Regions from separate parts of the Lactococcus sp. LG606 genome, predicted to be linked through region 2. Evidence: predicted binding sites of a transcription regulator. Region 2 holds the regulator's gene; each other region holds the start of a gene.

Region 1 (3,289 bases), 310 kb from region 2:
GACAGCCAAAAAGGTTTTCCCGGTCCCCGCAGGACCAATGCCGAAGACGACATCATGCTGCTTCACACTGTCTACATAGAGCTTCTGCCCCACATTTTTTAACCGAATTGGTGTACCAACAGCATCTTTAGTGAGCTCGATTTCATAAAGTGTAATGAAATTTTCCATATTATCTTCAAGCACCATTTTAACTGCAATCATCGCATCAGAGCTATGGACAGGTAAACCACGAGAAATCAAAACTAAAAGAGCCTGTAAAACTTTACGTGCTTGCTCAGGCGCTACTTCATTATCAGCAAAAATCTGTACGCGCTCTCCGCGATAGTTTATATCAACAGCAAGTTGAGATTCAATCAACTGTGCATTTTTATCCTGTGAACCAAAAAGTAAAACTGCATCTTCTGGATTTTCCAACTTAAATTCTACGGAATGTCTAGCCAAACAAATACCTTCCTGTTCTTTTATTTATAATCTTTGTCTCATTATATCATATTTCAAGGTTTATACGCTTCCATACCTTTCATGCAAGCAAAAAGATCATTGGGAAGCCCCAATAATCTTTACTTAATTTTTGTATAAGGAAGCCCAATCGAATCAGCCAACGCATGCGACACTATTGTTCCTTTATAGACACTCATACCAGAGCGAAGCGATTCACTAAGATTAAGTGCTTCTTCTAAACCATTGTCGGCAATCTGCTTCAAGTATTCTATATTCCCTTTAGACATTACCAGAGTTGAAGTCCGAGGTGTTGCCCCTGGTATATTTGGCACTGCATAATGAATGACATTGTGTCTTGTAAATACCGGTTCTGCATGATTCGTTGCGTGATCAATAGTTTCAACCGTCCCTCCTTGATCAATAGCGATATCAACAATCACAGCACCTGGTTTCATTGATTTGATCATATACTCTTTCACAAGCTTTGGTGGTTTAGCCCCAGGAATCAGAATTGTTGAAATAAAAACGTCTGCTTTTTTTATGTGCTCTTCAAGTGCTTCGGTTGTTGACTTGACGATCTGCAGCTTTTTACCCGCATAACGCGTTTCCAGCTCTTGAATACGTGTATCACTCAGCTCTAAAATAAGGACGGAACAACCAATACTCAAAGCAATATCTGCTGCATTTTCAGCTGCAGTACCACCACCAAATATAACGATATGTCCTGCCTCGATACCACTTTCGGGAATGCCTGGAAGTAGAATTCCTTGTCCCCCATGTTGTTTTTCCAGATAATATTGTCCAATATTAACGGCACGTCGTCCCGCAATTGCACTCAAGGGTTTGAGTAATGGAAAAGTTCCCTCCGTAGCGATATTTTCAGCCGAAAAAGCAGTCACCTTCATTTCTATCATTTTTTCAACACAAGCTTTATTTGCAGGTAAATGTAAAAATCCCCAGATTATTTGTCCCTCTTTAAGGTATTGATATTCTTCCTCTAAGGGCTCTTTTACGCGAACCATCATTTCTGCTTCCCATGTTTCTTCACGTTCCACTATCTTGGCTCCCGCTGCGATATACTGCTCATTTGGAAAACCAGCACCAAAACCTGCATTATTTTCGACATATAGCGTATGCCCGGCCTCTACCAAAATTTTTACATTTTCCGGCGTCATTCCGACTCGTGCTTCCCCTTGTTTCAAGTCTTTTACTACACCAATTTTCATTCTTTTCTCCTTCAATGCAACTCAAATTTATAGAGTAAATATATCATCAATAAAGCGCTTAACTTACGAAAAGGGAAAATAACTGTCTTTTTAGAATAATAAGATATTTTTGTTTTATATTCTACAAGGTATATTTTTAGTGAAAAGTAAGATGTATTTACGTCTTATATAGTGTAAGGCAAAAAAGATGTTAGGCATTGAAAGGAAACACTCAATATAACATCAATATTTATAGAAAAAGGAGTAAATTACATGTCAAACAAAAAACTAAAAAAACTGCTTATTACTGCTCTCACAGCTCTTGCACTCACGTCAGGTCCGGCTTTAGTACAAGCGAATGACATTCAAAGGCCTGCACCTCGAGTCTGGGTAGGAACTGTTGTTCGACAAAAAGTATACAATGTCAGAGGAAGTCTTCTACAGACACATTACCGTGAATTAAGGGTCAGAAATGGCTATAGAGTCAGAGTAACACCTCTCTATCTTAACAGAAACAGAACGCGTTACTATCAAGACTACATTTATCATACTTACTAAGCAAATGAAAAAATGGTGAGAGGGAAAATAGCATATGTTTCCCTTCGTTCTTTTCATGAGGAAAAAATATGTTTATACTAAAAAAATTTGTAAGCAGTAATAAAAATAAAGTCCTGATTTCCTTACTGTTCATCGGCTTAATCTTTCAGTTTGTTGCTTTTAAAACTGTAGGAACTCATCCCCCTAATGGTTTAGGATTGGAAGATACAACACAGGAAAATATCAAAGCCAGCGAAAAAAGTATCAGGGAACTCAAAAGTTTTATTGAATCTGGAGATCCTCCAGAAAACGCTGAAGAACTCTTAAGAGAACTCAATGATGAGTTAAAATTAGATAAGGCAAAACTTCAAGCATTAGAAGTAAATAATTACAATGAATTCTGGCGTTTAGATAACCTTTATAATGAACAAAGAATTAAAAAGTTAGAGGAAGCACAAAAAAATGGTGAAGAGATTCCTTTTGGTGGGGGATATGAGTATTTCAAGGCAACTTCCAAATGGTACCACCAAGTCCTAGACAGTGGGCAAGACTTTACTCAAGCTCCAGGGGTAAACCCATCCAGCATCGGCGCTGCCCTCTATATTTTGATTGGCTTAGGTGGACTTTATGGTCTAATCCTGCTGACTTTTATCTGTGGAGATACCTTGGCAATGGAGATGCCAAACGGTTTGCGCTATTACCATTTGATGAAAAAGGATAAAAAAATGCTTCATTTCCAACATCTATTTATCCCTGCTGGCTTTGTACTCCTACTTATTCTTTCTGCCTTGCTGGTTTTTGCGCTCATCGCTGGACTCCAGTTTGGCATAGGCTCTTGGAACTTTCCTAACTTTGTCGTTGGGGCGATTTATGATGTATTTCAGGGCGAGGAGTTGCTCTGGCGCCTGCTCTATCTGCTTCTGGCCATCCTATTTATTACAAGTTTAGGACAGCTCCTCTCACAGTTTATCAGAAAATCTTATATTCCTTCAGCGATTATCGCTTTACTGCTGGTCACTTATTCTGTTATCCATACGCATGAAGCGATGAAAACAATCGTTAAATGGATCCCTTTAACCTACTTAAACATTAATACTGTCTTGCAG
Region 2 (3,289 bases):
ACGTTTTTCCAAATCAGATGGTTTTCCCAAGTAATGTTGGTAAGTTTGTTCTGCTTGTTCTTCAAGTGTTTGAACATAAGGTGGCAAAAGACCGATTAAGCCAAGTTCCTTACGTTCTTCCATAGTAAATGCTGTTCCTTTATTTAAAAAAGGATTGTTTAAAATTTCATGTGCACGCATTCGTACGCCCTCCAAATTTATTATTCCTATAAGAAATTCTTACAAGATGTATTTTAATACTTATAAAAAATTATAGTCAAACCTTTGGGTTATGATAAATATTATTTATAACAAATCGGAAAACTTGTGATAGAATATAAGGGTCAAAGGAGCGTTTAAACTAATGAACTTGCATGATTTCGAGTACTTTAATGCCTTAGGAGACTTGTTGTCTTTTACTGCTGTTTCTAATCATTTTGGAGTAAGTCAGCCGACAATTACCTATGCTGTAAAGAGATTGGAACAATATTATAACTGTAACTTAATATACAAAGATCCTTCTCACCGGACAGTTGTCCTAACAGATGAAGGAAAAATATTGAAGATTCATATCGAAAGTATTTTAGAAGAGTTGGCACTAACGCAAAGAGTCATCGAGCATTCTAAAAATCATCAAAATCATATTGGTTTTCCTCCTATCATTCGAGCAAAAATCCTGGCTCAACTCTTAAACGATAAGGATGCGATTAGCTTTTTATCGAAATTTGATTTAGTATCGGGTGGCTCGGAGGAACTTCTGGCCAAACTTATCTCCGGCACAATTGATTTTAGCCTTATAGGCAGTATTGCTCCCCTGATGCACCCCAACCTTTTTGTGAAGCTACTTTATCAACGCGAATTTTATATCTTTGTTTCTAAAGATAACCCACTTGCCTCACGTCAAGAAATTTCATTTAAAGAAGCTTTGGATTATCCTTTTATCCTGCTTGATGAAAGCTTTGTGCATATGGAAGCTTTCCAAAATTTAAATGAAAAATACAAGAAAAAAGCAAAAGTGCTCTTTAATTTTTCTGATATCCATACTATTGGCCAACTGGTCAACTCAAATGTTGGCATAACCTTGATGACCGATTTTCTTCCTTTTGCCGATATGGATAGTCTAATAAAGATACCACTAATACCTGAAGATAAGCAAATTTTTCATGTTCAATATGCCTATTTAAGAAGTACACTGCTCAATGAGGACTTGAAGGAATTGATTCGTTTGCTTGATGAGCTAAATGAAAAAATAAATTGAAGTGAAAAGAGAATTTTTCTCTTTTTTCTTTGTTAATTTTTCTCCATTTTTTTCACAAACTTTCGCCAACCGCATAATTCCGGAAAGAATTGTTTGACAAGCCCCCCTCAAAAAAGGTAAAATATTCACAAAGACTATGTAAAGGAGATAACATGGCTGGCTCCCAAGTTAATAAACAACTACCTAAGGCAACGGCAAAACGTTTGCCTCAATATTATCGCTTGTTCAAACTTTTAGTTGATGAACAAGTAACACGCACAAACTCACAACTTATTTCGGAAAAAATTGGTGTGGATGCAGCGACGATTCGTCGCGATTTTTCACTCTTTGGTGAGCTGGGACGTCGAGGCTATGGCTATGAAACACGTGCTTTACGTGATTTCTTTGGAGAATTACTCGGACAAGATCAAGAAACGCATATCGCACTCGTTGGAGTCGGTAACCTTGGACGCGCCCTTATTAATTATGAATTCCAAAACCGCAATAAAATGCGCGTTACCCAAGCTTATGATGTTCCAGAAAATCCACTCGTTGGTACAACAACTTCTACAGGTGTTCCTATCTACGACATCGCTGACTTCTCTAAAAATATTAAAAATTCAAAAATCAAAACAGCAATTATTTCTGTAAATAAAGAGAACGCTCAAGAAGTCGCAGACATCCTAGTTAAATCAGGTATCAAAGGTATTCTTAACTTTTCACCTTTGCGCTTGCAAGTTCCAGAAGACGTTGTCGTTCAGTCGATTGACTTAACGAAAGAACTACAAACTCTCTTATTCTTTATGTCAAATAAGGACATCAAATAAAACAAAAAAGCCTGATTTAAAAAATCACGCTTTTTTTTAATAGTTTCATCTTTTTATGAATATCACAAGTCAGATAAAAATTTACGATATTCTCTCGGAAAAAAACGCCGTATTTCATCAGAATTATAGCCAACCAGGTAATTATTTTCATCTAAAATGATTGGTGTTTTAAACAGTGACGTATTTATTTTGAGATAATACAGCGCACTGTGGAGCTTCATATCTGCTATTTTTTCCAACTCTTCTTCATTTTTAAGATTAACTCTTTCTGGATTTTTGATTAATTCATTTATCCCTTCTGTCGTTAGTATTAAAAGTCTCAGTAAATCATCTACAGTTATTTGACTTATGTTTTGCTTTTCAAAATTAATACCGTAACGTTCAAACCACATGAAAGCTTTTTGACTGGATTTACACTTGCTTCTATAATAAATTTTTAATATGCGCCACACCTCTTTACTATTGTATTTATTATTTGGAGATTAAATAAAATTAAGAAATAAGATAGGTAATACCAAGAGCAAAAAGAATGGAATCATTACTTGCATTGGATCTGAAATAATATGTGCTGCCAAATCCATTGAGAGCTGTTCAAAAGGAGATATGGGGCTTGTTTTTATCAAATTATCACCAGATACATTCCCAGTCATACTTAAATTCATTGTCTTACTGCTGTTATCATTTAAAGGACTCGTTTTTGTTAATCGTCCTTGAACTAAACGGCGATATATTGTACCCACATTTCCCTCACAGCGGATGAGTGTTAGGATTGGTGTTCCTTTAACATCGCTATTAACCACATCGACTTGTGTATCCTTTATGACTTCATTTTTAATCACTTGGTACTCATAAACATTCTGAAAATCAGTCGCATAGACTTTATCGCCTTTAACAAGGTTACTGATGCGATTAAAAAGAACATCGACATTTTTGTTTGTATTGACATTATAAATATTGTGTGCCAGAAGCACGTAGTTGCCTTTGCCTAATTTTTGTCCTTGCCGATATGTTGAAGCGCCGGTCATCAAATTTGTTTGACTTATCCCGGCCAATATGGGCAAGTTTACTTCTTCTTTTGGAATATAAAGCTTACCTATACCATTATCATTGACAGTCTGTTGCAGATTTTTCCTACTTTCAGCAAAATTAGTAACATTTACACTGGCAATTTTACTCTCATCATAATCAGCTTTGAGTATCTTATCTGGATTATAGGCGGACAATTCGTGTTGCTTTCCCACATTAA
Region 3 (3,289 bases), 880 kb from region 2:
TGGCAGACGAACCCATTGTGGGCGATTACGACGACGTGCCACTGTTTTGATATTCAATAGATCATATGTACTCAAATTGTGTGAGATTGAATTTTTCCCCCATGAACCAGTTCCTAAAGTCAGCGATGGACGCATTGCATCAGTATAGATATCACCAACGCCTCCAATAGAATCTGGTTGGTTAACTAAGATACGTGCAGCACCAATAGCATCAGCATATTCTTTCACAAAAGGATCGTCTTGTGCACCTATCTGGATAGCCGCATTATGCCCAGCGCCTTGATAAGCCAAAAGTTTCTGAACGATGGCGGTACCATTTTCGCGTGAGGTAGATTTGTAAATTGACAAAAGCGGGCTAAGCTTTTCAGAAGAGAGAGCTTCACCAATGTTTTTTTCTTCCAATTCAAAGAGAAGAACATCTTTTCCTTCAGGTACTTTTACGCCTGCTTGTTCAGCAATCCATGGGCCAGGACGGCCGGCAACTGGACCAGTTACTCCGAAGCCCTCACCCGCACGCTCAACAAAAACAAATTTTTCGATGGCTGAATAATCTTCCTTTGGAACATTGTAAGCACCGTGAGCTTGAAGTTTTTCGAGGAATTCATCGTAAATTTCTGCAGCAACTACAGCAGAGTTTTCGGTAGCGCAAATCATGCCGTTATCAAAACGTTTAGAAAGTAGCAGGTCTTCAACTGCACGATCCACATTTGCAGTAGCATCAACGAAGACGGCACCATTACCTGCTCCCACTCCTAGTGAAGGATTGCCTGACTTGAGTGCTGCATTAACCATTCCGGGTCCACCTGTAGCTAGAATAGAAGCAATACCGTGGTTTTGGATAAGTGCAGTAGTGTTGTAAAGACTTGGATCTTCGACCCATTGGATAAAGTTCTCAGGTGCCCCAGCTTTTAGGGCAGCTTCGTAGACAATACGTGCGGCATGAGAGGAACAATTTTGGGCTTGAGGATGAAAGGCGAATACGATAGCATTTCGTGTTTTTGCTGTTAAAAGTGATTTGAAAATTGTTGTAGAAGTAGGGTTGGTTGTTGGTACAATTCCTGCAAGCACACCCAAAGGGGCTGCAATTTCTACTGAGCCAGCAACTTTGTTCTCGCTGATTACTCCTACTGTTTTATCATTTTTAATTGAATTATAAACAGATTCTGAAGCAAAGCGGTTTTTAGTATCCTTATCCTCAACGATTCCTCGCCCTGTTTCATTATGAGCTTCGTGCGCAAGTTCCAGGGAATGTTCGCTTGCCGCTAAGGCCATTGCTGCGACAATTTTATCTACTTGCACTTGTGTGTAGCCTTCAAATTGTAAAGTGGCTTGATGTGCTTTTTTGACAAGACCGTCTGTATATTGCTCTGCTTTTTCCGCAAGTACAGCTTTATCAGCGGTTGTTAGTTCTTTTTTGGTATTCTTGCTTGACATATTTAAATTTCTCCTTTGTGAAATTTATCACGTTATTATTTTAACAAACTTTGAAAGTGCTGTCAAATAATATTGTGTAAAACCACACAAACTTTTTTTGATAAAATACTATCTGCATTTTAATGATAAAAAAACCGCCTTAAGGGCGGTTTTCATTAGAGTGTTGGTAAAATACATGTGCCCTCTGGGCTATAAAAATCTTTTTGCTTAAGTGTGAGCATTCCTGTTTTCCTATTACGGCGGAAAAGACTAATATTATCGCTATCTTGATGTGCTACGATAATAAAATCTTCTGTACTGTTGAAATTGAAATCGCGGGGCGTTTCCCCTTCAGTTTTTACAATATCTTCTAAAGTTATCTTTGTCCCTAAGGGGCTCACACTGTAGATGGCGATAGAATTATGTCCACGATTTGAAGCATAAAGAAATGCACCATCGGAAGAAAGACGGAGAGCAGATGCGCTCTTTGTGCCTTCAAAATCTACTGGAAGAGTACTGATTGTTTCCAGTGCAGCAAAGCGTCCTTTTTCTTCATTATAGCTGAGAACAGTTACAGTAGAAGAAAACTCACCAATAGCATAAGCAATCTTACCATTGGGATGGAAAGTAAGATGACGTACTCCAGTACCTGCAGGCATACGATAGAGGCTTACAAGAGAGAGCTTGCCTTCTTCACCAACAACATCGTAAACTGTAATCTCATCTGTACCCAAATCACAAGTAACTAAGCGTCCGTCAGGTGTAAGATCTGTGTAATGCACGTGAGGGCGTTCTTGGCCAGGGTGTACTTTTGATCCCTCGCCTTCATGTTTTACAGTGTCTGTTAAGGTAAGCGACCCATCTTTTTGAATTTTGTAGACACGGATTTCCCCTAAGTGATAATTGGCACCGTAAACAAAACCACGTTTATTATCAACGGCTACATAGCACAGAGGTGCGCCAACACTAGTAACATAGTTGAGAAGCTCTGTTTTACCTCTTTTATAGCTGAGAGCAGCAATACCGCCACCATTTTCATCTGCAGCACAAGTGTAAAGGTGCTGTTTTGTTTTGTCCAAAGCAAAATAAGTAGCATTTTGAACATGAGCAACTTCAGTTAGATTAGAAAGTTCTTCCTTTGCAATATCTAGGTCAAAACTATAAATCCCCTTTGATTCACGCTTAGTGTAACCGCCAACTAGAATTTTTTCACGCATATCTTGGCTCCTTTAACATTTAATATTCGTATAATTATTTTATCATAAATGAGCGTTTTCAGGAAACTAAATCTCTTGGAATTTGCGAAGATAGGACAGCCAACAAAATGACACAACAAGCTCTTGCAATAAGGGAGTGTTTAGTGTATAATAGTACTGTTGTCTATGGGCAATAATTTCACATTTTGACTTGACAGTGTCGTAGTGCACTTGTGTAGCGGCATTGGCTGACAGTTAAAAGAGGAAAAACTATTTTAAAAGGAGACATTAATATGTCAGTTATTTCAATGAAACAACTTCTTGAAGCTGGTGTTCACTTCGGTCACCAAACTCGTCGTTGGAACCCAAAAATGAAACCATACATCTTCACAGAACGTAATGGTATCCACGTTATCGACCTTCAAAAAACAGTTAAACTTGTTGACGATGCTTACAACTATGTACGTAACGCTTCATCTGAAGGTGCTGTAGTACTTTTTGTTGGTACTAAAAAACAAGCTTCAGAAGCTGTTAAAGAAGAAGCACTTCGTGCTGGTCAATACTATGTAAACCACCGTTGGCTTGGTGGTATGCTCACTAACTGGAATACTATCCAAAAACGTGTAGCACGCCTTAAATCAATCAACAAAATGGAAGAAGACGGAACTTTCGAAGTATTG

The links. Region 2 encodes Rex, which represses fermentation and respiration genes when NADH is low (regulators of the CRP and FNR family bind a similar motif). Its sites were predicted from a motif close to TTGTGAANTANTTCACAA; they were not measured.
Region 1: a site for Rex is predicted at 1,777-1,794, ahead of J0J35_RS02380 (alanine dehydrogenase). Genes of this name have one in related genera too.
Region 3: a site for Rex is predicted at 1,450-1,467, ahead of adhE (bifunctional acetaldehyde-CoA/alcohol dehydrogenase). Genes of this name have one in related genera too.

The regions. Positions count from the first base shown of each region.
Region 1 covers NZ_CP071301.1:453,784-457,072, reverse strand. Annotated here, with positions in the region: gene J0J35_RS02385 (PhoH family protein) at 1-441, opposite strand, end outside; gene J0J35_RS02380 (alanine dehydrogenase) at 561-1,667, opposite strand; gene J0J35_RS02375 (hypothetical protein) at 2,273-3,289, shown strand, end outside.
Region 2 covers NZ_CP071301.1:762,078-765,366, forward strand. Annotated here, with positions in the region: gene J0J35_RS03750 (malolactic enzyme) at 1-180, opposite strand, end outside; gene J0J35_RS03755 (LysR family transcriptional regulator) at 344-1,237, shown strand; gene J0J35_RS03760 (redox-sensing transcriptional repressor Rex) at 1,390-2,043, shown strand; gene J0J35_RS03765 (ArsC/Spx/MgsR family protein) at 2,106-2,435, opposite strand; gene J0J35_RS03770 (class C sortase) at 2,526-3,289, opposite strand, start outside.
Region 3 covers NZ_CP071301.1:1,645,794-1,649,082, reverse strand. Annotated here, with positions in the region: gene adhE (bifunctional acetaldehyde-CoA/alcohol dehydrogenase) at 1-1,434, opposite strand, end outside; gene J0J35_RS08100 (lactonase family protein) at 1,590-2,630, opposite strand; gene rpsB (30S ribosomal protein S2) at 2,903-3,289, shown strand, end outside.